One region of the Brevibacillus antibioticus genome, then DNA from elsewhere that is predicted to be linked to it. Evidence: riboswitches for the same ligand, from Rfam matches in the RefSeq annotation. Region 1 holds a riboswitch; each other region holds the start of a gene.
What was found. A riboswitch is a leader RNA that binds a small molecule or an ion and turns the genes downstream of it on or off. The one in region 1 is predicted to bind cyclic di-GMP.
Positions count from the first base shown of each region.

Region 2: it holds a riboswitch for cyclic di-GMP, as region 1 does, so the genes downstream of both, yfmT (benzaldehyde dehydrogenase) here and E8L90_RS26305 (DUF5317 domain-containing protein) in region 1, are expected to answer to the same signal.
Region 3: it holds a riboswitch for cyclic di-GMP, as region 1 does, so the genes downstream of both, E8L90_RS24875 (methyl-accepting chemotaxis protein) here and E8L90_RS26305 (DUF5317 domain-containing protein) in region 1, are expected to answer to the same signal.
Region 4: it holds a riboswitch for cyclic di-GMP, as region 1 does, so the genes downstream of both, ggt (gamma-glutamyltransferase) here and E8L90_RS26305 (DUF5317 domain-containing protein) in region 1, are expected to answer to the same signal.

Region 1 covers NZ_SZNK01000001.1:5,448,698-5,456,757, reverse strand. Annotated here, with positions in the region: gene argH (argininosuccinate lyase) at 1-1,138, opposite strand, end outside; gene E8L90_RS26320 (argininosuccinate synthase) at 1,135-2,394, opposite strand; gene E8L90_RS26315 (histidine phosphatase family protein) at 2,681-3,220, shown strand; gene E8L90_RS26310 (HD-GYP domain-containing protein) at 3,249-4,583, opposite strand; gene E8L90_RS26305 (DUF5317 domain-containing protein) at 4,567-5,118, opposite strand; cyclic di-GMP riboswitch class II at 5,378-5,459, opposite strand; gene argF (ornithine carbamoyltransferase) at 5,552-6,523, opposite strand; gene carB (carbamoyl-phosphate synthase (glutamine-hydrolyzing) large subunit) at 6,468-8,060, opposite strand, start outside.
Region 2 covers NZ_SZNK01000001.1:311,940-319,999, reverse strand. Annotated here, with positions in the region: gene E8L90_RS01465 (methyl-accepting chemotaxis protein) at 1-627, opposite strand, end outside; gene yfmT (benzaldehyde dehydrogenase) at 658-2,115, opposite strand; cyclic di-GMP riboswitch class I at 2,201-2,286, opposite strand; gene E8L90_RS01455 (methyl-accepting chemotaxis protein) at 2,461-3,396, opposite strand; gene E8L90_RS01450 (hypothetical protein) at 3,421-4,176, opposite strand; gene E8L90_RS01445 (RsmF rRNA methyltransferase first C-terminal domain-containing protein) at 4,262-5,674, shown strand; gene E8L90_RS01440 (hypothetical protein) at 5,741-5,986, opposite strand; gene E8L90_RS01435 (LysE family translocator) at 6,139-6,777, opposite strand; gene E8L90_RS01430 (Lrp/AsnC family transcriptional regulator) at 6,783-7,217, opposite strand; gene E8L90_RS01425 (MFS transporter) at 7,409-8,060, opposite strand, start outside.
Region 3 covers NZ_SZNK01000001.1:5,137,786-5,145,845, forward strand. Annotated here, with positions in the region: gene E8L90_RS24865 (leucine-rich repeat domain-containing protein) at 343-1,182, opposite strand; gene E8L90_RS24870 (formate--tetrahydrofolate ligase) at 1,437-3,065, shown strand; cyclic di-GMP riboswitch class I at 3,202-3,301, shown strand; gene E8L90_RS24875 (methyl-accepting chemotaxis protein) at 3,374-5,347, shown strand; gene E8L90_RS24880 (transporter substrate-binding domain-containing protein) at 5,464-6,321, shown strand; gene cshA (degradosome RNA helicase CshA) at 6,574-8,060, shown strand, end outside.
Region 4 covers NZ_SZNK01000001.1:5,229,394-5,237,453, reverse strand. Annotated here, with positions in the region: gene E8L90_RS25365 (alpha/beta fold hydrolase) at 1-647, opposite strand, end outside; gene E8L90_RS25350 (GNAT family N-acetyltransferase) at 1,234-1,662, shown strand; gene E8L90_RS25345 (APC family permease) at 1,732-3,066, opposite strand; gene E8L90_RS25340 (glutamine--tRNA ligase/YqeY domain fusion protein) at 3,188-4,855, opposite strand; gene E8L90_RS25335 (SET domain-containing protein) at 4,935-5,552, opposite strand; cyclic di-GMP riboswitch class I at 5,794-5,882, shown strand; gene ggt (gamma-glutamyltransferase) at 6,065-7,783, shown strand; gene E8L90_RS25325 (methyl-accepting chemotaxis protein) at 7,863-8,060, shown strand, end outside.

The DNA.
Region 1 (8,060 bases):
ACGGCATGTCTTTGCGAACCAAGTAATCTGCCAAGTCTGTCGCATTGGAAAAATCGTTGGTAACTGCTTGACGCATGCGATCTGCTTTGACTTGCATCGTCTTAATCATCGGTGTGAGCAACGCCAGTGCACCATGAATGGTAGCTACCGTATCGAACATGCCCTCTTTATCTTCTTGCATGTCCTTGTTGTACGCCAGCGGCAAACCTTTCAATACGGTCAACAATCCAAACAGATTGCCGTAAACACGCCCTGTTTTTCCGCGAACTAGCTCAGCCACATCAGGATTTTTCTTTTGCGGCATGATACTGGACCCCGTGCAAAATGCGTCGTCTAGCTCCACAAAGGAGAATTCCTGACTGCTCCAGATGACGAGCTCTTCGCACAGACGGGAAAGATGGGTCATGACCAAAGAGCCGTCTGCCAAAAATTCGACGATGAAGTCGCGATCACTCACTGCATCCATGCTGTTTTGATAGATACCGTCAAATTGCAGCAATTCCGCTACAAAACTGCGGTCGATCGGGAATGTCGTACCTGCGAGGGCACCAGCGCCCAGCGGCAGCACATTTACACGCTTCCACGTCTCGGTCATCCGTTCGATATCACGTTGCAGCATGGACACATACGCCATCAGGTGATAGCCAAACAATACTGGTTGCGCACGCTGCAAATGTGTATAGCCTGGCATGACGGTATCGAGATGCTGGCTCGCTTTCTCAAGCAATGCCTCTTGCAAATACATCGCCAATTGGATAATCTCCATCAGCTTTTCTCTGAGGTACAGGTGCATATCCAACGCAACCTGATCATTGCGGCTACGGCCGGTGTGGAGTTTGCCCCCCAACGGACCGATCTCTTCAATCAGCATCTTTTCAATATTCATATGCACATCTTCGTGCGCAACGAGAAACTCAGCTTGCCCGCGCTCAATTTTCTCTTTTACTTTTTTCAAACCAGCAATGATCTGTCTTACTTCCTCCATCGGCAGGATACCGCACTTGCCCAACATGGCAACATGAGCCAGGCTTCCAACGATGTCCTGTCGCCACATTTTCTGGTCGAAAGAAATAGAAGCGGTATACTCTTCTACGAGTTGATTTGTCGGCTTCGTGAAGCGTCCTCCCCAGAGTTTCATTGCTTAATCGCATCCTTTTCATCCAAAATCTTAATCGCGGTGTTTTTATTTTCGTGCAGGACACCCTCGTTTACCTGTGCGTATACTTTGGTAGGCAGACCCCACAGCTTGATGAAACCAAGTGCTGCTTTGTGGTCGAATTGATCTCCTGCATTGTAAGTCGCCAGCTCATGGCTGTAGAGAGACGATGCAGAGGTGCGACCCACAACGATCGCATGTCCTTTGTGCAGCTTCACGCGTACGACACCCGATACGTGTTTTTGCGTTTCTTCAATGAATGCCTGGACAGCATTGCGAATGGGCGAATACCAGAGACCCTCGTAAATCACTTGCGCCAGTTTTTGCTCGACAATTGGTTTGAATTGAGCGACCTCACGAGGTTGCGTCAAGAATTCCAGCTCACGGTGAGCCAAAATCAAGGTAGTCGCAGCCGGTGTCTCGTAAACTTCGCGAGATTTGATGCCCACCAAACGGTTTTCCACATGGTCGATACGGCCTACGCCATGGTTTCCAGCGATTTTGTTCAGCTTGAGGATCAGCTCAGCCAGTGGGAGCTCTTCGCCGTTCAATGCGATTGGCTTCCCTTGTACGAACGTGATTTCGATTTCTTCTGCCTCGTCTGGAGCATCCATGATCGACTTCGTCAGATCGTATGCACCTTCTGGAGGAGCTGCCCATGGATCTTCCAGAACACCACACTCACAGCTTCTGCCCCAGAGGTTTTGGTCGATGCTATATGGATTGTCCAGATCGATTGGGATCGGGATATTGTTCTTTTTCGCATATTCGATCTCTTCGTCACGCGTCCAGCCCCATTCCCGCACCGGCGCCACGATTTGGATATCCGGGTTCAGCGCTGTAAAGGAAACATCGAAACGTACCTGGTCGTTTCCTTTTCCTGTGCAACCGTGTGCGACAGCTACCGCACCTTCTTTTTCTGCGATTTCAACCAGCACGCGCGAAATCAGGTAACGCGACAGTGCAGACACCAATGGATATTTGCCTTCGTACATGGCGTTTGCCTTCAGAGCTGGCAATACGAATTCCTCTGCGAATGCATCCTTTGCATCCACTACGATTGATTTCAACGCCCCTACCTGCAATGCTTTTTTCTGTACGAAATCGAGGTCTTTCCCTTCCCCTACATCCAATGCAACTGCAATGACATCGTAGTTATACGTATCTTGCAGCCATTTAATTGCTACCGATGTATCTAAACCGCCTGAATAGGCCAACACAATTTTATCTTTTGCCATCATTCTCTCTCCCCGTTTCGAAGTTTCTCTCATGCGAGTAATTATACAAACGAACTAATAAAAATACAACTATTTTTCTTGTATATTTTTTGTGAATTCGCAGACAAAAACAGGGATGCATAAGAGGTTATACATTTCTCGCATAAAGCGCATCTTGCTTTTATGCATACTCATCATCCGTTTATGCATAAATGTTGCAAGGTTGCAAGGTTGAAAGGGAAACTTGTCCAAGATAGAGAATGAGTGAAAGGAGGAATTACAGAGAAGAAGTTCCGCTGGAGGGATTATGAAAACAATTTATTTGGTACGTCATTGTCAGGCTGCTGGCCAAGAACCCGAAGCCCTGCTTACGGAAAAGGGAGAAGTGCAAGCTCGGGAGCTTGCCACCTTCTTCACAGCCTCCCCCATTGATCGAATCATTTCGAGTCCGTATCATCGAGCGATTGCTACCATCCGGCCTCTTGCACAGGAGCGTGGCATCGTGGTTGAAGAAGACACGCGTTTGATCGAGCGCGTCCTTAGCGGAGTACCACGTGAGGATTGGTTCGAGCGATTACGCGATACGTTCGATGACCTGACGCTTGAACTCGAAGGAGGCGAATCCAGTCTCACTGCTATCAACCGGGCAAATTCGTTGCTCACTGAGATTTTGGCAGACGAGCATAAAGATATCGTCCTTGTTAGCCACGGATGCCTGCTGGCCTTGCTCATGAAATCAATGGATGACCGCTTTGGCTTTCACGATTGGGAGAAATTAAGCAATCCAGATGTATTCAAGCTTACCTGCCATTTAGAAACCAGAGAGCTCGTCCGCATCTGGTCGTAAACGAATAAAAACAGTTACAAGGGGCACCTCATCTTATTGCCTCCTGTAACTGTTTTTGTGGGATGGACTCTATACCGATAATGCTTTGCAACTCTTCGTACGGCAGTCGCTGAACGATTCTGATAAAATGCTCCGCCAATATCGGATCAAATTGGGTACCAGAGCCCCTTCTGATTTCTTGAAGCGCTTCCTCCACAGGCAAACCTTTTCGATATGGCCTGTCCGCGACCATCGCATCAAAAGCGTCTGAAATGGCTAAAATTCTCGCCATCAGTGGAATCTCATCCCCGGCTAAACCATCCGGATATCCCCTTCCATCTATTCGTTCATGATGGGAACGGATCGCAGGAAGCAATTCATTGAACATCCCTGCTTGCAAAATAATTTCGTAGCCAATGACCGTGTGCTGCTTGATCTTGTCATACTCTTCCGGGGTCAGCTTTCCTTTTTTATTGAGAATTTCGTCTTCGATGCCGATTTTTCCAATGTCGTGCAAAAGACCGCCAACATAAATTTCTTCCACTTTTGTAGCAGACAAACCAATATCCTTGGCAATTTCTCTTCCCCAGTGAGCCACTCGTTGGGAATGACCACTCGTGTAACGATCACGCGCATCAATAGAAGCCGCCATGGCAGTCAAAAACTTATGGTTGAATGTTTTGACTTCTTCCACTTTTTGTTGGAGCTTATTCATACTATCGTAATATTGATGGAATACAAAACTCATCGTGATAAAAGCAGCCATCATGGGAACTAATGTGTATAATCCATATGTCTCAAACAGCCGAGATCCGATTCCCACCATTACCATGAGCAAAAGGTATGTGAGCGTTGTTCCTTTTGCCATTTTCTGAACGGTTGTAAACCAGTTCGTCTTAAAAAAGTAAGAAATCCCTAAACCACATAGGATTATATTAATAAACCAATACGATACAGCTAAAAGTAGATCCGTTATCATCGTGGAAGCTGGTACATTGCCTATAGAGTTTTTGAAGAGATCGACAAACCAAATCGTTAGCACCAGCTGTCCAATATTTGCCAAAGCCTTTATCGGGTTGGCCCTGATTAGAAACGCCAGTATCAACGTTTCAACAACGGCCGACCAAACACCTACCCAGGCCCCAAAGAGGAGAATACCAGAAAAAATAACTGCATTGTTTAGTGTCAATATGGTGTTCAACGTCCGTATAGGAGCGAACGTAGAAAAGATGGTGAGTAATGTATACGCAAACAAAACTCCCCAATGCTCTCTTGGCTCCCAATCAGACAACGAATCATAAAAAATCACTAACGCCGCTAGTGGAAAAATCCAAGTCACCACTATTTTTTTCATTGTTGATCCAAACTCAACTTTTCGTTGCATAGTTTTTTCCTTCTCGAAGTTGTAATAGTGAGATTGGCTTATTCATTAAGCGTTGTACTAATAAAAACGCACCTAGCATAATAAAAATATCGCCTATGCTGATTACCCTTGGAATAATGGAAGGCATGTAGATGACATCTGTTAAAAACGGCAAATTTGTACTCTCAGTCAAAATACTGTGTTTAAAATTCGTCCCATTGATAACCGGAGTAAGATCGTAAGGCAGCTTTTTCGCTTGTTCCAAATCAATCGGCATTCTTCCATTGTTTGTCCAAATAGCCAATGAATTCAAAAACCAGCCCATCATGAAGATACGTATATCCTCAGATTGGCGATTGAACAATAGAAAGGCTAGTATGAATACATAAGAGATTGATACGAATATCCCTCCTGCCGGGGGATAGAGCGCTGAAAGAGCTTGTAGGGCTATACTAATAAAGAGCAGAGAGAGTTTATGAAACTTCGGAAACTCTTTAATCCTTCCTCCTCTTAATAGAGCAATTACAAACGATAAACCAATCACATCAAGTAGCATAAAGGTATTCCCCCAAAATATTAGAGAAAAACACCACTCTTGTTACAAGCGGTGTTTTATTCGTATCCAATATTACCCAATGTTGTAGTTTGCAGAAGTAGCTGCTACGATTGCTACCACCATCATAATTGCCGCGAACCATTTTTTCATTTTCTTTTCCCCCCTTCAGGCATAGTGGAGAAAGCTGGCTTCGCTACTGTCCGTGATGCAGAGGCCAAGCGACCAAGTACAGCCCCTGCTCCCCTTTCCTTTTCCATTACGGAAAAAGTTGGATTCGCTACTGGCTCCATACGGACCAAGCGACCAGATACAGTCCGTACTTCTTCGCTTCTTTCCTACCTTTATTTTACACATAAATGACAAAATTCGGCAATCATAGATTCATAGTCTATTCGATTTAATTACAAATAGTTCCATTTAACTAGAACTATGTTCATACCAGCGCCGCCAAAATCGCCTTTTGTGCGTGCAATCTATTTTCAGCCTGATCAAAAATGACAGAGCGCGATCCGTCGATGACCCCGCTTGTCACTTCTTCCCCACGATGTGCTGGCAAGCAGTGCAAGAAGAGATAATTACGATCTGCCGCTGCTACTAATTTTTCGTTCACTTGATAGTCAGCAAAAGCTTTCAAACGCACCTCATTTTCTTCCTCAAAACCCATACTAGTCCAAACGTCCGTGTATACAGCATCTGCCCCCATGACAGCCTCTATCGGATCAGTGGTCACCATCATGCTTCCACCGCTTTGTTTCGCGTACCCTCTAGCTTTTGCGACAATAGTGGCATCCATTTCGTAGCCTGCTGGAGTCGCCACCCGCACATCAAGGCCTAGCAGAGCTGCGCCCAGTACCAGTGAGTTCGCCACGTTGTTGCCGTCTCCTACATAAGCGAGCTTGACTCCCTTCAGCTTGCCTTTATGCTCCCAGATCGTCAGCAGATCAGCCAAAGCCTGACAAGGATGGTACAGATCGGTCAAGCCATTGATAATGGGGATTGACGCGTGCAGAGCAAGCTCTTCTACATAGGAGTGGGAGAAAGTGCGAATCATGATGGCATCCACGTACCGAGACAGAACTTTTGCTGTGTCGCTGATCGGCTCCCCGCGTCCGAGCTGCAGCTCTTTTCCGCTCATGAACATCCCCAGGCCACCCAACTGATGCATCCCTACTTCAAAAGAGACGCGCGTGCGGGTCGAAGCCTTGTCAAAGATCATCCCCAGCGTCTTGCCTTGCAAAGGCTGGAATGGCTGTCCCAGCTTTTGCAATTGCTTGACGTGAGCAGACAGATGGAGCAGCTCCATCAATTCTTCCCCGTTGAATTCATCAACGCGTAGGAAGTCCTTTCCTTTATGCTTTTGCAACGGCAAGTTTTGAAAGTGTTCCAATATCTTCACTGGCTGCATGCGAGCCACCTCTTTTCTTCATAATAGACTTCACGTATAACTCGAACGTATCGACAGCAAAGAACAATGGCACACCTTGTTGTACCATCCGGCTTCGCAGGGCAAATCCTGTCCGGCCCTGACGATTGCCTTTCGTCGCAGTAACGAGAGCGAAGGCCGCTTCTTCCTCTTGCAACAGCTCGATCCACGCCGCTTCATCTGCCACGATATGCTTCACGACAATTCCTTCGTTTTTCAGCCACTCGGCCGTTCCCGGAGTCGCCGCCAGATTGGCACCGTCTGCTTGAATTTGCCCAATCAACTCTCTTACGCCATCCTGCTTATCTCCATCTGCCAAAGAAATCATGACCAACTGACCTTTTTGCCAGTCGCCGTACAAATTGTCTTTGAAAGCAAAGGCTTTGCCTGCTGCCTCTTCGAAAGAATGCCCCAAGCCGAGAACTTCGCCCGTCGATTTCATCTCTGGACCTAGTACCGGGTCTACGCCGTTCAGCTTGATCGTGGAGAAAACCGGTGCCTTGACGACTGCAAACGGAATCTCTGGCAAAAGCCCTGTACCGTAGCCCATATCCAAAAGCTTTTCACCCAATTGTGCGCGAACCGCCAGTTGAACCATCGGGATGCCAGTCACTTTGCTCGTAATCGGTACGGTCCGTGAAGCACGAGGATTTACCTCCAGTACATAAACCGTTTCGCCATCAATGACGAACTGGATATTGATTAACCCGACCGCTTCCATTTCCCTCGCGATTGCTTCTGTATAGCTCGCGATTTTTTGCTTGATGTCATCCGTCAGATGAGGAGCCGGGAACAAGGCTACACTGTCGCCTGAGTGGATGCCCGCCCTCTCCACATGCTGGAAAATCCCTGGGATGATAACAGATTGTCCGTCGCATACCGCATCTACTTCTGCTTCCTTGCCTGGAACGTATTTATCCACGAGGAGCGGGAAAAACATGCTCATGTCCGGATGGTTCAACCAGTCTTGAATGGTAGCTCGCAGCTCGTCGATATTGTGGACAACTACCATACCTTGCCCGCCGATGACGTACGAGGGTCGCATCAAAACAGGGAAGCCGATTTCCTCCGCTATCGCGGTCGCATCCTCCAAGGACGATACTCCTTTACCGGGGATATGCGGAATGTCCAGCTTGCGTAGCATCGCGTAGAACAGCTCGCGGTCCTCCGCACGTTCGATGGCTGTAAGTGACGTACCCATTACGTTTTGCCCCGCGCGCTCCAGCTTGGCTGCCAGATTAATCGCGGTTTGACCACCGAACTGAATCATGACGCCCTCAACCTGTTCACGTTCTGCGATATGCAGCACGTCTTCTACGTGAAGCGGTTCAAAATAAAGATGGTCGGCAGTTTCATAGTCAGTGCTGACCGTCTCTGGGTTGTTGTTCACAACGACTGCCGCAATACCGCTTGCCTGAAGTGCTTTGGCTGCATGCACAGAGCAATAGTCAAATTCGATTCCCTGACCAATGCGTATAGGACCTGAGCCAAGTACCAGAACTTTGCGGCCAGACAGTGA
Region 2 (8,060 bases), 5.1 Mb from region 1:
CCCTGCATCTCCTACTCGCGCAGCCTCAATACTCGCATTCAGTCCCAAAATGTTACTTTGATCAGCGATTTTTTTCACGGCGAGTGTAATTTGCTCGATCTCAGTCGTACTGTGGCTCACATCATTGGCTTGCTCTGAGATCCCCTTCATTTGCTCGTTCAAATTCCCGATCTGCAACGCCATCTCTTGTGTGGTGGCACTGACCTGCTCGACAACACTCGAGAGATTTGCGGCAATTTCATACAGCTCATTGGCTCGCTCCATACTCGAGCCAATGCCGACACCACCGATGACTTTTCCCGTGTGATCATGCAGGGGGATCGCTCGTGCGACGAGAGGAAAACCAAATAATTCCTTGGGGACCATCATCGCCTGCTTGGTGTTTCTTCGAATCGCGTTGGTGATCACATCTCCTTCCTGGAGTGGATCACCGGGCTTTACTTGCAGTGCAAATGTTTGAGCAGGCACATTGCGCAATAGCTTTTCCGTGTCGTAGACCCCAATGGTAATGTCATCGGTGAGCAAATCATTTAAATAGGGGGCAACCTTGATGAAAGCCTCGAGCAGTTCTGCGTTTTGCCCCTTTTCGGAAGCTTCTGTTTCGTTCCATTCTTCGTATCCGTTCATAACCCTCTTCACCTCTATATTTTGATGGCATTAGTACGGAAATTGGCGCTTTTTGTGCTGAACCGAAATCCATTTTAGCGTAGTAAACTCTTCTAGGCTCCATTGACCATTTAAGCGTCCCAATCCGGAATGCTTTTCACCGCCGAACGCCACAATTGGCTCGTCATTGATCGTTCCATCGTTGATATGAATCATGCCCGTCTCAATGCGCTTGGCCATCTGGGCACCTCTCTCCAGATCGCGGGTATGAATCGCCCCGGACAATCCAAATGGTGTCTCGTTCGCCATGCGAATCGCTTCTTCCTCGGAAGCAAACGACATGATGCAAACAGCCGGACCAAACAGTTCTTTGGATGCAATGGACATGTCTGTGGTCACACCTGTCAAAACAATCGGCTCGACCACGTTTCCTTTTACTTCCCCTTTCAGTGCAGGAACGGCTCCTTCGCGAATCGCTTCATCGATCGTTGCCATCAGGTTGGCGACTTGCCGTTGATTGATGAGTGGACCGATTACCGTGTCTGGATCATTTGGGTCGCCTACCTTGAGTCCAGATACTTTTTCCACATACAGATCGAGGAATTTATCGTAAACATCTTGGTGAACCAGAACCCGGTTAGCCGACATGCAAATCTGACCTTGGTGGGTAAAGCGGCTGAATACTGCTGCATTGACGGCATACGTAAGATCCGCATCCTCCAAAACAATCAGGGCACTATTGCCGCCTAGCTCCAAAATCGCCTTCTTGAAATGCTTCGCTGCCACTTGCGCGATATGACTTCCTACTTGGCTCGAGCCTGTAAACGAAAGGATGCGTGGAATGGGGTGGGAGACAAAACCATCACCAATTTCAGCAATATCCGTTACAACGACGTTGATCAAGCCTTTGGGCAGACCTACTTCTTCAAAAATTTTCGCGATGAGAGTCCCACCCGTGATTGGCGTGTGCTCATGCGGTTTGAGGACGACACCGTTGCCCGCGCCAAGAGCTGGAGCTACGGACTTCATCGACAGATAGAACGGGAAGTTGAACGGACTGATGACGCCGACAACTCCTGCGGGAATCCGATACAAGCGATTTTCCTTTCCGTCTACGGGAGAAGGGAGAATTTTTCCTTCCATGCGTACCGGGAACGTAGCCGCCTCACGAATAATATCCTTCACAAGCCCGATCTCAAAAAATGCCTTCAGTCGGGTTCCACCTAGTTCACGAATGATGATCTGAATGATTTCTTCTTCATGCTCTTCGATATAGCGAACAGCACGCTCCAACATTCGGGATTTGGTATAAGCATTCACTTCATCCCACTCTTTTTTCGCGTTGGCTGCCGCCTTGTAAGCCGCGTCGATATCCTCCAGATTTGCCATTTTAAACTCTGCGATGACTTCCCCGTTGTAAGGGTTGATATCTTGCAATGTCTTCGCGCCCAGTCCGTCGCGCCACTCCCCATTGATATACTGCTTGTCCAGTGTTTGAAGGATTGACATGCTACAACCTCTCCCTTTTGTAAAATAAATAGGCCCCTTTCGCATGAAAGGAGCCGTAAAACTAAAACAGTAAAATACACTGCTCGTTGGCAACCCGGCTGCCATCGTAACGTGTACATTAGGCCCGTGGCTTTGCGTCCCCACTTTTCAATGGGTTTGCCCATTCATAGCGAATGCTGATAGGATTTTGTCGAAAAAAGGAAGTATATGGAGAATCTTACTTCGATTATAGTACGTTATTCTTAATAGTCAAACCGAAATATGTAGAATTTTGGTGAAAAAGTGGAGAAATACCAAAAAGTCCGCATCGCTTGGATACGGACTCCTGATTCGTTTACCTTATGATCACAATAACTTTTTGACATCCTTTACGCTCGTCGCGAGCATTTGCTCTACCGCGTTGGCGTCCCTCACGTGCTTGGTCATTCCTTCATTCAGCTCATCCAGCAAGCCCTTTGCATCACTTACCTGCTGGGACACATCGTCAGCAAATCGCTTTTGATGCGCGATAATTTCCATCACACCCGACACTTCGACGTTCAGTGCCTGGAAAGCGTTCACGATCTGATCTGTCTTCCCCGCAGCATCCTTGCTGATGGAAAGTCCATTTTTGATCGCACTGCTGCTTTTTTCACTGTTGGACAATGCTTCTTTTGTTTCTTCCTGAATCTTGCCAATCAATTCTGCAATCGTCTTGGTCGAGTTCGCTGTCATCTCGGCCAGCTTCCGTACTTCATCCGCTACGACAGCAAAACCGCGGCCTTGTTCACCGGCACGTGCCGCTTCTATCGCTGCATTCAACGCGAGAAGGTTGGTCTGATTCGCAATGTCGCTGATCACCTTGACGATACTCGTAATTTCTGAAGAGCGCTCTTCCAAGCGGCTCATGGACTTGGATGTATGGACCGATTCTTTGTCGAGCAGGCTCATGACTTCTACAACGTCCGTCATAGCCTTCTTGCCTTCATCTGCACGCGCTACGGATTGTTTACAGATGTCTGTCAGGCGCTCTCCTCGAACCGACAACTGGCTCGCAGATTCATCATCCCGCTCGTTAATGGCCTGGATATTATCTACGACACCCTTCATCCTCATCACCAATCGCACCATTTGATCAGATTCGGCGTTCATCGCTTGGTTCGAAGTGAGGATCGCGCCCATCTGTTCGTAAAGACCGCGAAGCTCATGCTTCCAAGCGTCTTGCTGTCCTGTCTTTGTGGTTGTGGCTGTCGTCGCTGCTGTCTCTTTTTCTGCTAGGGCTTTGTCTTTTTTCCAAAACATCCGCTTCCCTCTCCTTTGTACCCATCAATTGTCACTTCGGCGGCTATATACGCGGGACTCGATTATTCCCGGATGTTGTTTCGCCAAGCTCAGCAAGTTTTCCAAGAAATAATAGTGACCCTCCAAGAGCTCCACGTCTTTACGCTCAAAATGCTTCACCTGCAAATACTGCTGCATTTCCAAAGCATAGCGCTCCAGTTTATCGTGAAAATCGTTGGCGCGAAGCATTTGCTCCACTTCTGGATATTCTGTTTTCAGGCGACTCAACTCGCTGTATACACGCCCGCCCTCCAGAATCATCTGGTAGGCCGTACGCTCAAGCGTAGCTGTCGTAGCTGCCTCCTGCTCCTCACGCTCCTCGCGCAAAGCTGCCAAGTACGTGATAAAATGGTAGACAGTTAAAAACAATGGTCCTAAAAATAGAATGATCCCTGCCTTGTACACATGCTGATTGGACAAATTGCTGATGAGCAGGAACAAGTGAAACAAGATCGCACCCAACCATACATAGATGATGATTTGGTGATTGATCTTCCCTGCCTTTTGGTGGCGTGAAAAGGCAAAGGTAAGTCCGAGCAGATAGAAGGCAAGCAATGTAAAGCTGGCAGAAAACAAAGCCATCTCCATATCGACCAGCCAATCTGCGTCGGCGGGTATTTCGATAAAGAATTCAAAAGCGAGCACCAGCAGTGAGAACAGCAACCCCATGATCCAAAACCGGCTTACTTCCGAGTCATTCCTCCGCCGGGAGCGGTAGCGTTTTGCACGGGATCCTTCCATAATGCTCTCACCTCATTCTCTATGATTCGCCATGATTCTATCTTTTCCTTTCACATGGGGCCAAAAACTGACATCGGAGGCTGTTATGACAAAAAAATTACCAACACCATTTACCGAGCGCATGCAAACCTTGCTCGGACACGATTATGAGGCATTCGTTTCCTCATATGATCAGCCTGTGACACATGGCTTGCGGGTCAATCCGTTGAAGGTGGGTCGTGACGATTTTTTGAAAATCTCGCCGTTTGCTGTAGAAGCAGTCCCTTGGTGCGTAAACGGTTTTCGCTACAAAGAGCCAGATCGTCCCGGCAAGCATCCTTTTCACTCCGCTGGCCTGTACTATTTGCAGGAGCCAAGCGCGATGTCCGCTGCCGAAGCACTCGGTGCACAACCTGGTGAGCGAATCCTCGACCTGTGTGCAGCACCAGGGGGGAAATCGACGCAGCTTGCAGCGTTTTTGCGTGGACAAGGAATGCTTGTGGCAAACGAAATCCATCCTGTTCGGGCAAAAGCCTTGTCAGAAAATCTGGAGCGCTGCGGCGTGACCAATGCCGTCGTGACCAACGAAACGCCAGAACGCTTACAGGAGCGATTTCCCCTGTTTTTTGACCGAATCTTAGTAGACGCTCCATGCTCTGGCGAAGGAATGTTTCGCAAGCTTCCCGAAGCAATCGAAGACTGGAGCCCTGCAAAAGTAACGGAGTGCCATGTCATGCAAGGTGATATTCTCGAGGCGGCCGCTGCTATGCTGAAGCCAGGCGGGACGTTGGTCTACTCCACCTGCACATTTGCTCCGTTGGAAAATGAGCAGTCACTGGTTAACTTCCTCGGCCGTCACAAAGAATTTGAGATCGTCTCGCTACCACATGCAGATTGCTTTTCTACTGGTCAACCCGAGTGGGCATCGCCGCAAAACGAGCAGCTCGCCCAGACAGCCAGATTGTGGCCGCATCGTCTACAAGGAGAAGGGCATTATCTCGCCAAGCTGCAAAAGAGCAAGACCGCTGACGTTCATGAACCTTCCGGGAAGCGTAAAGAAAAGCGTGCGGCAAAATCGGCTCCAGCAGGTCGAAAAGAAGCCCTGGCAGTCTGGCGTACGTTCGCGGACGAAGCACTCCCGGCGCTCTCCAATCCATTCGATGATGAATCTGCTTTTCTTTTATTTGGCGAGCAGCTTTACTACTCACCTGCTCCCGAGCTCGACTGGGACAAGCTCAAGGTCACGCGCGTCGGTCTACACCTAGGAACCGTTAAAAAGAACAGATTTGAACCTGCGCACGCCTTGGCACACTCTCTCTCTTCTGCGGAGGCAGCCCGTGTCGCGTCGTATGGCGCGGACGATCCTGAACTGTTGCGGTACTTAAAAGGAGAAGCGCTCACGCGTGATGGTGCAAGTGGCTGGACGCTGGTTACAGTAGATGGATTCTCCATCGGTTGGGGCAAGCAATCTGAGGGGCAACTCAAAAATCATTATCCAAAAGGATTACGCTGGTTGTAGATTAGCATCAAAAATAAAAAAGCTCACAAGGCCATTCGTGACTGCTTGTGGGCTTTTCTCTTTTTCTTATGATCGCCCTCTGCGGGGCGGACTGTCTACTACCGTCAACGAGCCATTTCTTATATAACGTAATATTTTTGAAACAGATATCCCTGTGGCATTGGCAATTTGCATCGCATTCGAATTCGGATAGCTTCTCACGTAATTGCGAATCATCTGGTAGTCTTGTATTTCGTTTTCTCCGCAAACCTGGCAACTGTACTCTCCCCGGCCCATCGGACTGCCGCATTTCAAGCACGTATCCGTCGTCATCACTGGTTCTCCTCACACCCTGTACTATGGTACTTTCACAAGAAAGGGTTCTATCTTCCTATCTATTACCCAAATCCCATGGGAGGAAAACACTATTTTCGATCGCAATACCTGTATTCGATTAAAATTCGATGCAGTCATTCCGAACTCCTTTAATAAGGCCAGTATGGAGACATCAAACAGCTTTTTGCGTAAAGGACAATCGCAAACCCAATGAGAAAGACACCACTGAGCCCATGAAAGACGTTGAGCCACCCCGGGCGAAAAAATCGAGCCAAATACGCGGCCAACAAAGCTACCAGTCCCAGGAACAATATAGTCGATAACAGACAGCCTGTAGCAAACAAGAACAACTCTGTTGATTGAACAAAAGTGTCAGATGCCAACAGGGAGCCAAATACTCCCGCCCAAAACAGAACGGTTAGAGGATTCGCGAGCGTCAGAAGCACACCGTGCCAAAAGCTACTTCGACCCGTTGGAGCATGCGGGGCTGGCGCTTCTTCATGTACTCCTCTGCCTTTTATGGCACGCAAGGTTTGAATCCCAAACCAAGTCAAGATCAGGGCTCCCACCATCAAAACCATCTGTTTGACCCAAGGGATTTGGAACAGCAGCGAAAGTCCCCCGATCGCCCCTACCATATAAACCGCATCTACGAGCGCAACACCCAGTACCATCATGAGTGCATCCCGCAATCGTCCAGTTATCGAGCGATGCAACACCGCTAGACAAACTGGACCAACCGATAGCTGGAGCATCATCCCGAATAATAGACCGTTCCAGATCGCCATCAGGCTCACATCTCCTCTTTCATGGAAGACAGGACGATCATCGTATTCGTCTTGCTTACCCCTTCTACTTGCTTCAGTGTTTCAGAGATGAATCGTTCCAGATCAGCAGTCCCTTTTACGGCAACCTTCAATACATAATCGTAAGCTCCCGCGATATGATGGCATTCTAGCACACAGTCTGCCTGCATGACCGTTTCACGGAAGCCAGCGATATGCTCCGTTTTCTCGATCTGCACCATCACAAATGCAATCAGGTGAAGCCCTAGCTGTTCCCGATCCAGCTTCACCGTGAATTGCCTGATGAGTCCTGTATCCTCCAGCTTGCGTATTCGCTCCGAGACCGCAGGCACGGACAAATGAACCTGTTTGCTGATGTCTGAGCTGGTGATTCGGGCATTTTCCCGCAATATGCGGAGGATTTGTTCATCAATCCGGTCCATAGTCATGCACCTCCTTTTTATCATGATTATACCAATTTATTCAGAATAAAAAGGGATTTGGCATTATTACCGTATTTTTTAAAGAGTTTGTACAGTTTAACTTTCGTTTTTTCTGCCATGCGAATTATCTTGGGACGTTTTTCTAAAATATTGCTGCCGAGAGAGGCGAGAAGGCATCATACGCCATCTTCCTACGCTGATAGCTGCTCTTTCTTAAAAGAAAATAAGCGGATCGCGAGCAACAGTGACAGCAACGCAATAACAAATCCGGACCAGCCTAGATGCTCCACAGAGGAGTTGCTGATCACCAGTCCCCCAACCCATGATCCCAAAGCGAAGCCGAATTGAATAAAGGATGTATTGATGCTAAGCGCGATGTCCGGCGAATGGGGCACCTGGGTAACCAGATATAGCTGTTGGGCCGGAGACGTTGCCCAAGTGGCGAGCATCCACAGCATGATGATCACGATATGGGCAATGATCACTCCATCCATGACCGAAAGCAAAAGCAGCATACTCGCCTGAAGGGAGAGTCCAAAATAAATCGTAAATTTCGGCCCCTTGCGATCTGCAATAACCCCTCCCATTTTTGACCCCATAAAACTGCAAATGCCTGCTAGAAACAGAATCCCGGAAATCTCGGATGCCGAAAGCTCTGCCCGGGTTAGCAGGAAAGGTGCAATATAGGTAAACAATGTTGAATAAGCGCCGATGTACAACAGCGTGATAACAACCGCGGTCAGAATCCTTTTATTTTTTATTACAGTCAGCTGTGCCCGCGGCGTTACAGCCTCCTGCGCTTTTATAGGCGGGACTTTTTTATAAATGACAAGCAATGGAACC
Region 3 (8,060 bases), 310 kb from region 1:
GAGTAGTTATAGTTTCTATAACACAAATCCAAAAAATCAGACCAAGCGTACTATCGTTCCTTGGTTTTCTAGAACGCAATTAAAAATGTAATTTTCATGGAAAAGCGGTTGCCTTTTTCCTGGTTTATTTACCTAGTATGTTGGGACGGTGAAAATTATGAAAGATGAATTACTGATAGAAGAGTGTAGGAGAATTTTAAGAAGGATCGCATGGCGACTACAGTATAGAACACGGAAGATTTCCAACGGAGAGCTTCACTACAACTATTACACGAAATAAAGAAAACTCTTTGTCTAAGAGGGATTGAGGCTGTCGTGGAAGTTGGCAGCCTCTTTTTTAACCTAATTTCCATCATTAATTTCATTTCCATTTTCAGCGACTTTAATGTCTTTTTTCAACAAAGCTAAGTCGCTAATGCTTTTTCGATCAACTAGCAGAATTGATAATTCATCAAGACTGAGTAACGGTTTTATAGAAGTTACCTTTGTGCCTCTTATATCTAAATAATTTAATTTAGTTACAGACTGAATAGATGTAATGTCTGTGATGGGAGCATTCATCATTTGTAAACGTTCCAAATTCGGTAGTTCTTTTACAAAATCCATCGAGTCAATAGGATTATTTGATACATCTAAGAAAGTGAGATGGGGTAGTTTAATCGATGATAAAGCAGTTATTTTATTATTTCGAATGGTTAAGTGCTGAAGAGATTTACTATTCTCAAGCATTTTCAAATCGGATAAATCTCCCTCATTCAGTGAGAGGCTTATTAGTTTACTGTTATTTAAAATAGGTAGCTGAGCTTCCTGAAAACCAGTGATTGAAAGATATTCAAGTTCACTCAAATCCTTTAGAAATAGATAATCTTTAACATTGATTCTATTCAAAGATAGCGTTTTAAGGTTTTTCATTTTAGATAGGACAGCTAAATCAATGGGTGCATCTCTTTGTTCAAGAGGAATATTGTCTATATCTAATGTGAGTTCTTCGCTATTAAATAAATCCTCCATTTTGATGTCCTGCTTTTGCTTATTCAGTGATTTAGATAAAGATTCTAATAATAACGGGGAGACACTCTCCGCTTGGGATTGTTCTTTCGGCAATTCATTCAAATTCGTTTCGTTGGCTTCGCATCCAGTTAGTACACCTAAAATGATCAAAAGAGTTATAAGCTTTTTCAAATTCATCCCCCATTTTTCAGGACATCCTAGCGGCTAGCCTGTCATTAACTGTATGACGTTGAATTCCATAAAATGGTTTCCGGATTTTTCATTGGATCTGACAACCTGATACGCTATGCATTCTGAACGTTTGTCGGAATGTGGGCTTTTTCTTTTGCGTAATGTGTCGAAGAGGAGAGGAGAAAGGATGATTATGCAGAATGTAGAAGATTGGTAACTGGTGCATTACATTCTGGTGTGGCAGGGAGGCAAAAATGAAGTCTATTGTTGAAATTGCCAAGAGTGCAGGTATCGAAGAACAGCATTTGGAGCTATACGGAAAATATAAAGCCAAACTATCAGATGAACTATGGGAGCAAGTGAAGAATCGTCCTGATGGCAAACTGATTCTTGTTACAGCAATGAACCCCAATCCGGCGGGAGCAGGCAAGACGCTCACGACGATTGGTCTGTCACAATCATTGAATCATCTAGGGAAGAAAACAATGGCTGCGCTTCGCGAGCCGTCCTTGGGCCCTTGCATGGGGATCAAAGGAGGCGCAACGGGAAGCGGCCAAGCACAAATTCTCCCGGCTGATGAAATTAACCTGCATTTTACAGGGGACATTCATGCGATTACAGCTGCACATAACTTGTTGGCAGCGATGATCGACAATCATATTTTCCATGGCAATCCGCGTGGGCTGAATCCAAAGAAAATCGTCTGGAAGCGAGCCATGGACATGAACGACCGCGCACTGCGAAACATCGTGGTTGGTCTGGGTGAAGGCAATGGGATGACGCGAGAGGATGGCTTCATGATTACGACAGCGTCCGAAATCATGGCGATCTTGTGCTTGAGTGAGAATCTGGCAGACTTGCGCGAGCGGTTGAACCATATCATTATTGGCTACGATTTCAATGATCAGCCTGTACGGGCAGAAGAAATCAACGCGGTCGATGCGATGTGCGTTCTTCTGAAGGAAGCGATCAAGCCCAATCTCGTACAGACAATCGAGGGAACTCCGGTCATCATTCACGGCGGACCTTTTGCCAATATCGCGCATGGGTGCAGCAGCGTGATCGGAACCAAGATGGCCTTGAAGCTGGCGGATTACGTCGTAACAGAGGCGGGATTTGGTGCGGATCTGGGAGCAGAGAAGTTTTTTGACATCAAGTGCAGAAAAGCAGGTCTGACTCCATCGGCTGCTGTCGTGGTCATTACGGTTCGCTCGTTGAAATACAACGGCGGGGTAAAAGTACCTGACCTGGCAGTGGAGAACTTGTCTGCTCTGGAAAAAGGCTTCGAAAACGTCAAGCGCCATCTGGAAAACCTCCAGAAGTTCGGTGTGCCAGCAGTGGTGGCTATCAATCATTTTGCGACGGATACGCAGGCAGAGGTCGATGCTGTCATTGCGCTGTGCCAAGCGGCTGGAGCCGAAGCGGCGCTCTCGAAAGTGTGGGCAGAAGGAGGAGCAGGCGGTGTCGAGCTGGCTGAAAAAGTGATTCGTGCAGCAGAGCAGCCTTCATCCTTCCGATTCTTGTATGAGGAAGACCTCAGCATCAAAGACAAAATTGAGACAGTCGTGAAAGAAGTATACCGTGGATCAGGGGTTGTGTTTTCGCCGCTTGCATTAAAAACGATGCAGAAGGTCGAAGAAATGGGAATGTCCCATCTGCCTGTGTGCATGGCGAAAACACCGTACTCCTTTACGGACCGTGCTGATCTGTTGGGGGCACCTGTTGACTTCACGATTCAAGTGAGTGAAGTGCGCATATCAGCAGGAGCTGGTTTTATCGTGGCACTGACCGGAAGCTTGGTTACCATGCCAGGCCTCCCGAAAAAGCCGGCGGCGGAATCGTTGTATGTCGACGAGGATGGGCAAGTGATCGGATTAAGCTAATCAAAAAGTTTGACGAAAAGTTGACAACTGTAAAAGGTTGTCAGCTTTTTTCCATTTTGAGGTTTATTATCGAAAGGTTATGGGAATAGAAAGGTGAGTTTGAAAAAAAGAGGATTTTCATTGAAAAAACAACAAGGAATGACAAAGGCAAACCTGCTGAAAGGCAGGGACGCAAAGCCACGGGTCTAAGGTCGAAAGTCAAAGGCTTTCGCAGCTAGGACAGCCGGGTTGCCAAACCGTAGTCATAATGGGCTGTCGGTGGGCAGTCTTTTTTTTGTTGAAAAAAGAGAAGGGAGAAGGGATTCGGTATGAAAAATAGTTTGAAGAATAAGCTAATTATCATTTTGTGCCTGCTGTTGGTTATAAGTTTGGGTACGGTTTGCGGTGCAAGCTATTGGAGTGCTTCTAATCTTTTGGCAAACAGTCTCGACAAAGAAGCTGAGCTATCAGCTAGCAATCTCTCGATTCGTATCGATGGTTTCTTTCAAGAGAAAATTGAGATTGTAAGAGCGATAGGAGGGTTGATGTCGGCAGATCAAAATGTCGAGCACGACCTGAAAATCATTCAAGAAGCCCAAAAGAAAAACCCCGAGTTTGAGACGTTCTTCTTTTCGCATGATTTAAGCGGTAAGAAAGTGATCAATTTCAAGGGTGAAGTGACCGACATCTCGGATCGTCCGCATATTAAGGAAGCTAGCAAAGGGGAAGGGAAGGTCGTTGTCTCTGAGCCAGTCATTTCGAAGCGGACAGGGAATAACATCGTGACACTGGTCGTTCCATTGATGAAGGACAATCGTCAATACGGTTACATCGGTTCTACGATTCCAATCAATGAGATCCAAAAAAAGGTGTCTGAAGAGAAATTCGGCGAATTAGGTTACGCCTTTTTAGTAAGCAAAACAGGAACATTTATTTATCATCCGAATAGCGAGTTCATTCTGAAGGAATCGATTCTCGACATGGGTATTCTTGAGCTTCAGACTGCCTTTGAAGATATCAAGCAAGGGAATCATGGAATCGCCCAATATAAATACGAGAATACAGAGCGATTTGCTTCCTATGCGCCAACCAATTTGAACTGGGGGATATACATCACTGCGCCCGTAGCGGAGCTGCATGCACCTGTCGATCAACTGTTAGTCCGATTGACGGTTATTTCCCTCATCGTATTGGCGCTTGGGGTTGTCCTCATCTATTTCTTGGCTGTACGCATGGTAAAACCAATTGAGCGTCTGAATCACGCAGTAAATGTAGTGGCGAAGGGGAACTTGAAAGAGACCGTAACGGTTGACGGAAAAGACGAAATCGCAGTTCTGTCCCGTGACTTTAACCAGACAGTATCGCACTTGAAAAATTTGATCGAAGACGTATCGCTGTCGTCTGATCAAGTACAGCGTTTTAGTCAGGAAGTATCAGAAGGCATAAAACAAGCGACGGAAAACATCAACCAAATTGGCTTGTCTATTGCGCAGATTTCTGAGGGAGCAGAGGCGCAGGCAGCCAGCTCGCAGGAAGTTGCATTATCGATGACTGACATGGCAGCAGGCATCGTGAAAATCGCGGAGACGTCTGCACATGTTTCAGAGGCTGCCCAAATAGCAACAGAGCAGGCTGAGCAAGGGACTGCTGTGGTAGAGCAGGCAGTTCTCCAGATGGGAAGCATTGGCGAGGGAACATCGAAGGCGACAGTAGCCATCGAGCAGCTCAACAATCGCTCCAAAGAAATCGAAGGCATTCTCGATACAATCAGTCAGTTGACTTCGCAAATCAATTTGCTTGCCTTGAACGCTTCGATTGAGGCAGCACGCGCGGGCGAGCATGGACGTGGGTTTGCTGTAGTTGCAGGTGAAGTGAAAAAACTGGCGAACCAATCCGAGGAATCCGCATCCAAAATCGCGATGCTGATCGGGGAAATCCAGCAGGATACTCATCACGCGGTAGAAGTTATGACCGAGGGCAACCAAAACGCACAGCAAGGTATTCAACTGGTCGAAGAGGTTCGCGAAATCTTTGGGAATATTTTGGAGTCTTCCCGGAACGTTGCCGCGCACATTTTGGAAGTATCCGCAGCATCTGAGCAAATGTCAGCAGGCTCCCAACAGGTGAGTGCTTCTGTAGATGAAATGCATACCATTGCAAAACATGCTTCACTCGACGCGCAAACAGTGGCAAAGGCAACCGAAGAGCAACTTCAAGCCATCCAGGAAATTGGACAGTCTGTCGAGCATTTGAACACAGTGGCAGAAGAATTACAGCAAGGAATCCGCAGGTTTACTGTGTAAGAGGCAGCTCAGCAGATTGTAAGTCCTCTTCTTTGAAAGGGGGGATGCCATAAAGGGATGATGGAGTTTGTTTCTACTAACTAAATTCATTACCGAACAACAGGAGGAGAAACCAGATGAAAAAATTTACAAAAACAATCTTGGCGAGCACACTCGCTGCAACTATGCTCATGACATCAGGAACAGGTGCTTTTGCCGCAACAGCGGTTAAGCCTGTCCCAACGGTAGCTGCTGAAGCTGCTAAAAAACCGCAAGCGAAGAAGTTTGAGTCTCGTTTGGACGAAATCATTGCGAGAGGCTACATCCTCGTAGGTACTCCAGGGGACTACAAACCGTTTACATATCTGAATCCAAAGACGAACGAATTTGAAGGCTACGACATCGATGCGATGAAGGAATTCGCAAAAAGTCTAGGGGTAGAGGCGCGTTTTGTTCAAACCTCTTGGCCGACACTGATGGACGATATGTTGGCAAATAAATTCGATATTGCTGTCGGAGGCGTTACGCGCAACACAGACCGCCAGAAAAAAGCACACATGAGCGATCCATATATTATGTTCGGTAAAGCTCCGCTCATCCGTGAAGTAGACAAGGACAAATACAAGAGTGTAGAAGACATCAACAAGCCAGAGGTGCGCATTGGTGTGAATCCAGGAGGCACCAACGAGAAATTCGTTCGTGAGCACCTGACAAAAGCAACCGTGACTGTTGAACAAAACAACCTCGACATTCCTGGTCTGGTAGCAAGCGGTAAGTACGATGTGATGATCACGGACACGCTGGAAGCGATTGTATATTCCAAAGCAGATTCCCGCCTGTATGCCGCTCTGACTGACAACCCGTTCACGAAGAGCGAAAAAGCGTACATGATCCAGCGTGGAGACACCATCTTCGCTAACTATCTGGATGTGTGGATGGACGAAATGAAGCTGCAAGGAAAATTTGATGAACTTTACAAAAAATGGGTAAAATAATCCGATGATAGAAAAGCAGCCCTCTCGAGGGCTGTTTTGTTGTTTTTACAAGATACGTCACTAAAAAATCAGGCAATTTGGGTATATAAGCAGTTTGCTTTTTCGAGCATTGCATGGTACGATTACAGCTATGTTCTTTAGGGTGCTACGTACAATCGGGGATAAAAGGGCATGTTCCGGATCGTAAGGAATAGTGCCCTTTTTTTTGAGAATTTTATAGATGAAGGTATTGATAAAGGAGACTGACATTCATTGGCGACTTTTAATGATTTTGGCTTACATCACTCCATTGTTAGAGCGTTGAGCAACATGGGCTTCGAAGAGGCTACGGCTATTCAGGATCAAACGGTTCCTGTAGCACTGCAAGGTCGTGACCTGATCGGTCAAGCACAAACAGGTACAGGTAAAACGGCTGCATTTGGTATTCCGCTGATTGAACGCATGGATGAAACAAGCGGAAATATTCAAGGGGTTGTATTGACCCCAACTCGTGAGTTGGCTGTTCAGGTTGCAGAAGAGATTAATAAAATTGCCCAATTTAAAAACATCTCTGCCCTGCCAATCTACGGTGGTCAAGACATCACGCGTCAAATCAAGGCGTTGAAAAAACGCCCGCAAATCATCGTAGCAACACCTGGTCGTTTCATGGACCACATGAGAAGAAGAACGATTCGTCTGGATGCCATCGAGGTAGTTGTTTTGGACGAAGCGGATGAAATGCTGAACATGGGTTTCATCGACGACATTAAGGAAATCTTGAAAGAGGTTCCAGAAAGTCGTCAAACCCTGCTGTTCTCCGCAACGATGCCGAGAGCGATTCAGGAAATCGCCCAACAGTTCATGAACGAACCAACCATCATTCAAGTAAAAGCAAAAGAAGTAACGGTACCAAACATCGAGCAGCAATATATGGAAGTAGCAGAAAGACAAAAATTCGATGTTCTGTGCCGTTTGCTGGATATTCATTCGCCTGAGCTGGCTATCATATTTGGTAGAACCAAGCGCAGAGTGGATGAGCTGTCCGAAGCGCTGACCAAGCGTGGTTATGGAGCAGAAGGTATCCACGGAGACTTGAACCAGGCAAAACGCGACAGCGTACTGCGCAAGTTCAAGGAAGGTACAATCGAAGTATTGGTGGCGACTGACGTTGCAGCCCGCGGTCTGGATATCAGCGGCGTTACGCACGTATTCAACTTTGACATTCCACAAGACTCCGAAAGCTACGTTCACCGTATCGGAAGAACGGGACGTGCTGGTAAAACGGGTCTCGCGATCACATTTGTTACTTCCCGTGAAATCGACCATCTGCGTCTGATTGAGCGTACGACCAAGCGTCGCATGGAGCGACATGCTGTTCCTTCGATGGCAGAAGCGTTGGAAGGTCAACAAAAAATGACGGTAGACAAAATCCTGGAAGCGTCTGGTAGAGATGATCTGTCTGCTTACAAAACATTGGCAGAACAATTGCTGGAGGATGTTGATTCCGTAACGTTGGTATCCGCAGCACTCAAGCTGTTGACCAAAGAGCCGGATACAACTCCTGTTCGCTTGACAGAAGAGGCTCCTCTTCGTGTAGGGAAGAAAAAGCTGCCTCCAAAAGGAAAAGGTGGCTTCGGCTCCGGTTCTGGTTTTGGTGGAAAGCGTCCATCTCGCCCACGCAATGGAGAATACCGTCCACGCAGCGGCGAATCTCGTCCACGCAGTGGCGAATCTCGTCCTCCACGCAGCGGTGACTCCCG
Region 4 (8,060 bases), 220 kb from region 1:
AGCTGTCGGAACAATTCCGGTTGGCTATGGACGCTGTACTCTTCGAAATAAGTCGAGAACGCTTCCCTCGGCAAACGGTATCCGTAGCTTCCGTCTTCCTTTTTCACAAGCTCCTCTCGCATCCAGCCCTCTGGCATTACTCTCGTACCATACCGCTCCGCGAACTGCCTTTCTGCTTCCTCTACAGAAGAAAACTGCGTGGTAGCAAGCCGCTCGACAACCTTCTCCCTATTGAACCCGGGCACTTTTCCCAAGGAATAATAGCCTCCATCCAGAAGGACGAGCGAAGCTACGCGCTTGGGCTCGCGAATCGCAAGCATCTGGGCAGGTACAGCAGAAAAGGACGCTGCGACAATCGTTACTTGTTCAAGCTGTTCTGCATCCAAAAGTTGAATCAAATCCGTTACGATCCACTCAAACGAAAAGGAACCATGGCTCACAGAATTCCCGTGACCACGGATATCTACCGCAATCACCCGATATCGCTCTGCCAATGCTGGTAGGATGGGCGCAAACAGCAGCTTGGTGTTGCGAATGCCATGCAAAAGCAGCAGGGCAGGTGCATCTGGCTTACCTGTTACGCCGTACTCCAGCGTGCCCCCTTCTATCTGCAACCGATTGACATGCACGAACAATGCTTCGTTCATTTTGCCTGCCTCCTTACTAAATACGCCTCAGAATCAACACGCCAATATGAGCGGGATGTAACCTGGCGATGTAAAACAGTGCGGCGACGATACATACACCGGTTACTAGGTGATTACCTCCGTTTTTTTCCACTGTTTACTGCGGTATTATCGAGTGTTAATGTTCGGAATATTCCTGTAGCCAGTTTACTCTCTCTTTCCAGGATCGTCTAGAAGAAGGTGGGGAAAACCAATGGTTCTGGCTGTAGTGATGGGGAGGAAACAGGAGAAAAAGCTCAGCTTCTAGGGACACCCGCTGGGGGATTCACTGCCCGACTCCATGCAAAAAGCGAAACCGCGTCCAAAGTGGTCCAATCAGGATGTATGTCAGAGGTGGACGCTTAAAGGCATGTTTCGCTTTTTGCCTTCCGTCTCGGGCGGTGTCCCTAAGATCTTCGCTTATTTCTCCTGTTTCCTCTGCGAGCTGTTTGCTTTCCCCCTGCTTTTTAGGGAGATTCAAATAAATAAAAAAAGAGAGAGAATCATTGTTCTCTCCCTGATATACTAGTAGTCAAATATTCAAAATAAACTAAATAAGGCGGTTATCATGGGACAATATGTAGTCAGAGAAAGCACGAGAGATGACGCTAATTTTATTGAGCAAAGAATCGTTGAATACAATGAATCGAATGTTCCGTTTGAATTGACCATTCCTTTTTCGAAAATCAATAAACACGTTCGTGATGAAGATGGCACTATCATTGCGGGAATAAACTGTGTGTACTATTCTTGGAGATGTTTGTACATTGATGCTTTATGGGTCAGAGATGATTTGAGAAAGAGCGGATTGGGAAGCAAGCTTCTTCTTGAAATTGAAGACACAGCTAGGGAGTATGGCATTCATTTGATTCATTTAGATACTTTTGATTTTCAAGCAAAGGACTTTTATCTAAAACATGGGTACGAGATACATGGTGTACTCAATGATTGCCCTCTTTCCCATCAAAGATTTTACCTACAAAAGAGAATGGATTAGCAGTCTACTCCTCGCAAAAAGGTAGCCCTACATCCAATAATGGGTGTAGGGCTATTTGTACTCCGCATGTTACTCCTCAAACTTCACCATTTCCAAATTGCTTTTCTTGACCTTTACCAAATACAACAAATAGATCAGGCCGATAAAAGTCCAAAGCAAGCCCAGCATCATGGACGTTGTTTCGAGGTTGACCCACAGAAAGGCGATGAACGTTGTCCCGATGAGGGGAGACAACACGAAACCCCACCAATCCTTGATATGCTTGTTCTTTTGTTTGCGGAAATAGTACGCCATTACGCTAATGTTCACGAAGCTAAAGGCGATCAGTGCGCCGAAGTTAATAAAGGAAGTTGCTGTTAACAAATCCATAAACAAAGCAAACAGCATCAACGCCCCGACCAGTAGGACGTTAAGCAAAGGTGTTCTCAGCTTCGGATGTACATAACCGAACCAGCGTCGGGGCAAAAATCCATCTCGTCCCATTGCGTACAACAAGCGTGTCACGCTCGTAACAGATACGAGCCCGGATGCCAGAGTCGAAGACAACGCTGCCGCCAAAAACACCAATTGAAAGATCGTCCCTCCGATAAACAAAGCAATCTCCGCAGAGGCCGCTTCTGGATCAGACAATACCGAAACATCAGGAAATAATGATTGCATGAAATAAGAGGCCGTAATAAACAACGCTCCTCCTGCGAGTGCTACGAGCATAATCCCGCGAGGAATCGTCTTTTTCGCATCGACGGTTTCCTCCGTTAACGTGGTTACGGCATCAAAGCCAAGGAAGGAAAAGCAAAGAATCGACGCACCTGAAAGCAGTGCAGTGACAGACATATCCGGTGACACAAATGGACGCAGGTTGAATACTTGCCCAAGCCCGTCACCTTGCATAAGACCACGAATCGCCAATCCGGCAAATAATACGACGACCACGACTTGAAACAGCACCAAAATCGAGTTAACGGATGCGGTTACCGTTACACGAAATACGTTTAACCCCGTCACCAATACAATGAAGCCAATAATCCACCACGCTGTCGACACGTCAGGAAACACGGATGAAAGGTATACTCCCGTCAACAAGGCGTTAATCATCGGTAAAAACAAATAATCCAGCAAGGACGCCCACCCTACCAAAAATCCTGCGTAGGGATGAATCGTTTGTTGCGTATACGTATACGCGGTTCCCGCTGATGGGAATAGCCGTACCATCTTTCCGTAGCTTGCCGCCGTAAACAGGATCGCAAGAAGTGTGACTGCATAAGCAGCAGGAACGTGTCCCCCCGTATCTCCAGAAACAATGCCAAAGGTGTCAAAAACGGCCATCGGGGCCATGTAGCCCAGTCCAATTACGACAATATGTCGCAACTTCAAACTACGTGTTAGTTCTGCTCTCCCATTCACTGCCTGTCCCCCTTTATGTAACAGAATAATTATACATCCTGATTTATAATCACGAAAGAAAAAAGCGCTGCTGCACACGGGTTCTCCATGCACAGCAACGCTTGATTTATATGAGTATTCCCTATGCCTTTGGCAGTTCAAAGGAGCTCTTCAACGATACAATCCGGTTGAATACGAGCTTATCCTCTGTCGTATGCTTCGGATCGACATTGAAATAGCCATGACGGAAAAATTGATACTTGTCTTGTGGCTTGGTTTCTTTCATATTTGGCTCCACATAGCCTTGCAGCACTTCCAACGAATTCGGGTTAACGTTGTCGAGGAATGTGCCCTCTGCGTCTTCATCATCCATAATCAATGGCTCATACAAACGGAATTCAGCAGGAAGCGCATTGGTCGCATCTACCCAGTGAATCGTCCCTTTTACCTTGCGACCTGTAAAACCGCTGCCGCTCTTCGTCTCAAGGTCATACGTGCAATGGATCTCGATCACGTTGCCGTCTGCATCCTTCACAACGTCATTGCACTTAATGAAGTACGCATGCTTCAAACGCACTTCATTTCCCGGGAACAAGCGGAAATACTTGCTCGGCGGGTTTTCCATGAAGTCATCCTGCTCAATGTAGATTTCGCGGGAGAACGGAATTTGACGATTGCCCATCTCTGGGTTCTCTGGATTGATCTCCGCTTCGAGCATCTCGACTTGCCCTTCCGGATAGTTCGTGATGACGACCTTCAACGGATTCAAAACAGCCATCGTACGCGGTGCCTTTAGCTTCAGGTCCTCACGGATGAAATACTCTAGCATTTTCTCGTCAACCGTGCTGTTAGCGCGCGCTACCCCTACTTCACGAGCGAATGTACGAATCGCTTCCGGTGTATAGCCACGACGACGGAAGCCTGCGATGGTTGGCATGCGCGGGTCATCCCAGCCGTCTACTACATTCTCATCGACAAGCTGTTTCAGCTTGCGTTTACTCATAACGGTGTTGGTCAGGTTCAAGCGAGCAAATTCGTACTGGCGTGGTGCACTCTCCATTTCGCACTCGCGGACTACCCAGTCGTACAATGGGCGATGATCTTCGAATTCCAGTGAGCACAGGGAGTGTGTCACGCCCTCAATGGCATCCTCCAACGGATGAGCGAAGTCGTACATCGGATAGATGCACCATTTGTCGCCCGTGTTGTGATGCGTTGCATGGGAGATCCGATACAGAACTGGATCGCGCATGTTGAAGTTCTGAGAAGCCATGTCGATTTTCGCACGCAGCACCTTTTCTCCGTCCTTGAACTCCCCTTGGCGCATACGTGCAAACAGGTCCAGGTTTTCCTCCACAGACCGGTTGCGGAACGGACTATCTGTACCTGGCTCTGTCCATGTTCCACGCATTTTACGCATGTCTTCGGGAGACAGATCGTCTACGTAAGCCAGACCTTTTTTAATCAACAGCACCGCACGGTTGTACATCTCTTCAAAGTAATCAGATGCAAAAAACAACCCGTCCCATTCGAAGCCAAGCCATTGAACGTCCCTTTTGATAGCCTCTACGTATTCGATGTCTTCCTTTACCGGATTCGTATCGTCAAAACGCAGGTTGGCCTTGCCGGAAAATTCTCGTGCCAACTCAAAGTTTAGACAGATCGCTTTCGCATGTCCAATATGAAGATACCCGTTCGGTTCTGGGGGAAAGCGGGTAATAATTTCCTTTACTTTGCCCTCTTGCAAGTCATCAATCATGATATTGCGGATAAAATTGGATGCCGCTACCTTGTTTTCCAATGAAATCAACCTTTCACTTCACCTTTACATTCCATAATACTGATTCTCTACCCAGAGTTCAACAAAATCGGGTCGTTGACCGACCCGCTCATGTCTCCCATTGCTGCCCCGTTTGCCATTGTGACCTGCAATACAGGTGAATGACAGAATCAACAGCTAAGCGCTGCTCCGTGATCCCACGAATCGTTTCGAGATGCTTCGGGGGAATCAGATGCAGCAAAGGTTGTTCAACATGATTGAAATGTTGGAATGCTTCCGCTGCAATCCGATCCCACTGCGGGTAATACCGAAGCAAGTCATCGGGCATTACGCGGGAGCGGTCCGTGTCAGACTCGGGCAAACAATCAAAAGGTTCATCCAGATTTAACGTTCCATAATCATCAGTCAACTCTTCGCCCGGAAAAATATCCCGTGCAGCCAATTCCATATCATACATGGTTGGCACACAATTCGCATGAAAGCTGTGGTTCACGTACCTTGCCTTATCCCAACAAAGAATGTACTTTCCGAACTGGTTTTTAAACGAATATTTTTGTACGTCCTGTTTTCGTAATGAGTCAAGTCTTTCCACAAATGCAGGGTCCAATACCTGGTCCAAATCATCCTGTGCCCATACAATCGTTCCTTTTGGGATAAACCTTGTCGCAAACACACCGTACCCGATCTCATCGTTGATATAGCGCAATTCTGTATCGGGATGCATCATGGTCTTTGTTTCACCCCTTGGCGAATGTGCCTTTTTATCATCATAAGCAGTTCAGCCCCAGGAGGTGTGTGAATATCTTTCGAAAAATACATAGCATTCCTAACTATTTTTCCGGATTAAAATATTTTTCTTATTTACCACAAATGGTAAATAGTCTATATTATTGGCAAATGGAGTTTTAGGAACTTTTTCCCACAACGATCGCATCAGTAAATGTGTCAATTTTATGCTTCATCCATTGATATCGAAACGGCATACCCGGGGAAATCCGGCGACGCAAAGCTACAGGGGCTACCTCCGCAACAGCGGACACGCTTGCCAGCTACCGAAGTATTGATGTAGGACGAGACCAATGATCCTATATCATTGGTCTTTTTTTGTGTTCACAATGTCTATTTTTGTCTATTTTTGTATGTTTGTGTATTTTTGACTTTTGAAGGAGGTGAGGTAACAGCGGATAGCCGGTTTAATGAATTCATTATTTTATTCATCATGAAGGAGGTTTCATAGGAATGTCATTCTGGAAGAAACTCTCGACCGTCGCGCTGACTGCTGTCATCGGGGTATCAACATTCTCTGGGGCACAAGCTGCTAACCGTCCAACATCGATGTCACCGAACGCAATGGTGACGACTCCTCACTATCTGGCTACAGCTGCAGCCCTGAAGACATTGGAAGACGGTGGAAACGCAGTAGATGCTGCTATTACAGCCGCTTCCACATTAGCTGTCGTCTATCCTCATTACACAACCATTGGTGGAGATAACTTCTGGCTCATCTACAATGCCAAAACAAAAGAGCTAAAGGCGCTGAACGGCAGTGGTCGTGCAGGAGAAAAGGCAACCCTCGACTATTACAAAAACAAAGGCTACGAAAAAATCCCGTCCCGCGGTTATGAATCGGCAAACACTGTCCCTGGTGTCGTCTCCGGCTGGTGGGAGGCGTACAACTACGCCCATAAAAGCATGGGCAACAATAAGCTTCAATGGAACAGACTGCTGGAGCCTGCCATTGGATACGCCGAGAACGGATATCCCGTCTCCCCTAACCAAGTATATTGGACAAAATACGCGACAGATCCAACTGACAATGACTTGAAAAATCTTCAACGTTTTGATGAATTCCGTAAAACATTCCTGAAGCCCAACGGCGATCTCTATGCAGCAGGCGAAATTCTCAAACAAAAGGATCTTGCCAATACTTTGCGAATCATTGCAAAAAAAGGCGCTGACGGTTTTTATAAAGGAGAAGTTGCTAAAAAAATCGTAGCAGACATGAAAGCCAACGGCGGATTGCTCACGTTGAAAGATTTTGAGAAGCACACCTCCACTTGGGCAGAGCCAATTATAGTAGACTACCGCGGTTATAAAGCGTACAACGTGCCGCCTAACTCCCAAGGCATGGCATCACTCTCCATTCTTAATGTTTTGAATAACTTCGACCTCAAAAGCATGGGTGAAGGAACACCCGATTACTATCACACGATTGTAGAAGCTACCAAACAATCTTTTGCTGACCGCGACAAATGGCTGACTGACCCTGCCTTTGTGGATATCCCTGTGGATGAGCTGTTGTCCAAGCAGCACGGGAAAGATTTAGCTGCGCGCATTGATATGAAGCAAGCCGCCAAATCCGTAGAACCACTGGATCCAAAAGGCGATACAACCTGGTTCGGGATCGTCGACAAAGATGGGAATGCAGTATCCATCATTCAGAGTCACTATTTTGACTGGGGCTCCGGCATCGTAGCGAAAGATACGGGCGTCCTTTTACAAAACCGCGGAAGCTATTTCTCTTTGGATTCCAAACACATCAATCACTTGGAACCAGGAAAACGCACCTTCCACACCATTAACCCAGCGATGCTCTTTAAAGGGGACAAGCCTTATCTTCTCTACGGAACACAAGGGGGAGAAGGACAGCCGCAAACGCAAGCCGCTCTCGTCACACGTATCATCGACTTTGGTTTCAGCGTGCAAGACGCAATCGAAGCACCAAGATGGCTGCATGGACGCAACTGGGGATCTGCTTCCAACAATCTCAAGGTGGAAAGCCGCATCCCTCAAGAAGTCCTAGACGAGCTCATTAAACGTGGGCATCCAGTCGAAAAGCTGGAAGCAGCCTATACCGATGCGATGGGACAGTCCGGCGCCATCCTGATTGACCCGAAAACCAATGTAAAATTCGGTGGTGCTGATCCTCGCGGTGAAGGCGCAGCAATGGGCTATTAATATTTGGTCAGACTGCTGAGTTCATCTCAGCAGCTGACTGTTTCTATTTTGCATTCACGGATTAGGAGTGGACAAACCTATGTTTTTGTTCAACAAACTCAGGAACAAAATGATCCTTTGGTTTCTCGTCGTAGCCGTCATTCCACTTACTGCCGTTTCGTTGTTTATCACGAGCAGCTTTTCATCCATTCTGATTGATAAACAAAAATCATCCTATGTTGACCTTACTTCCAGTACAGCCATAGCTATGGATCAATATCTGGACCGGCGTATGACA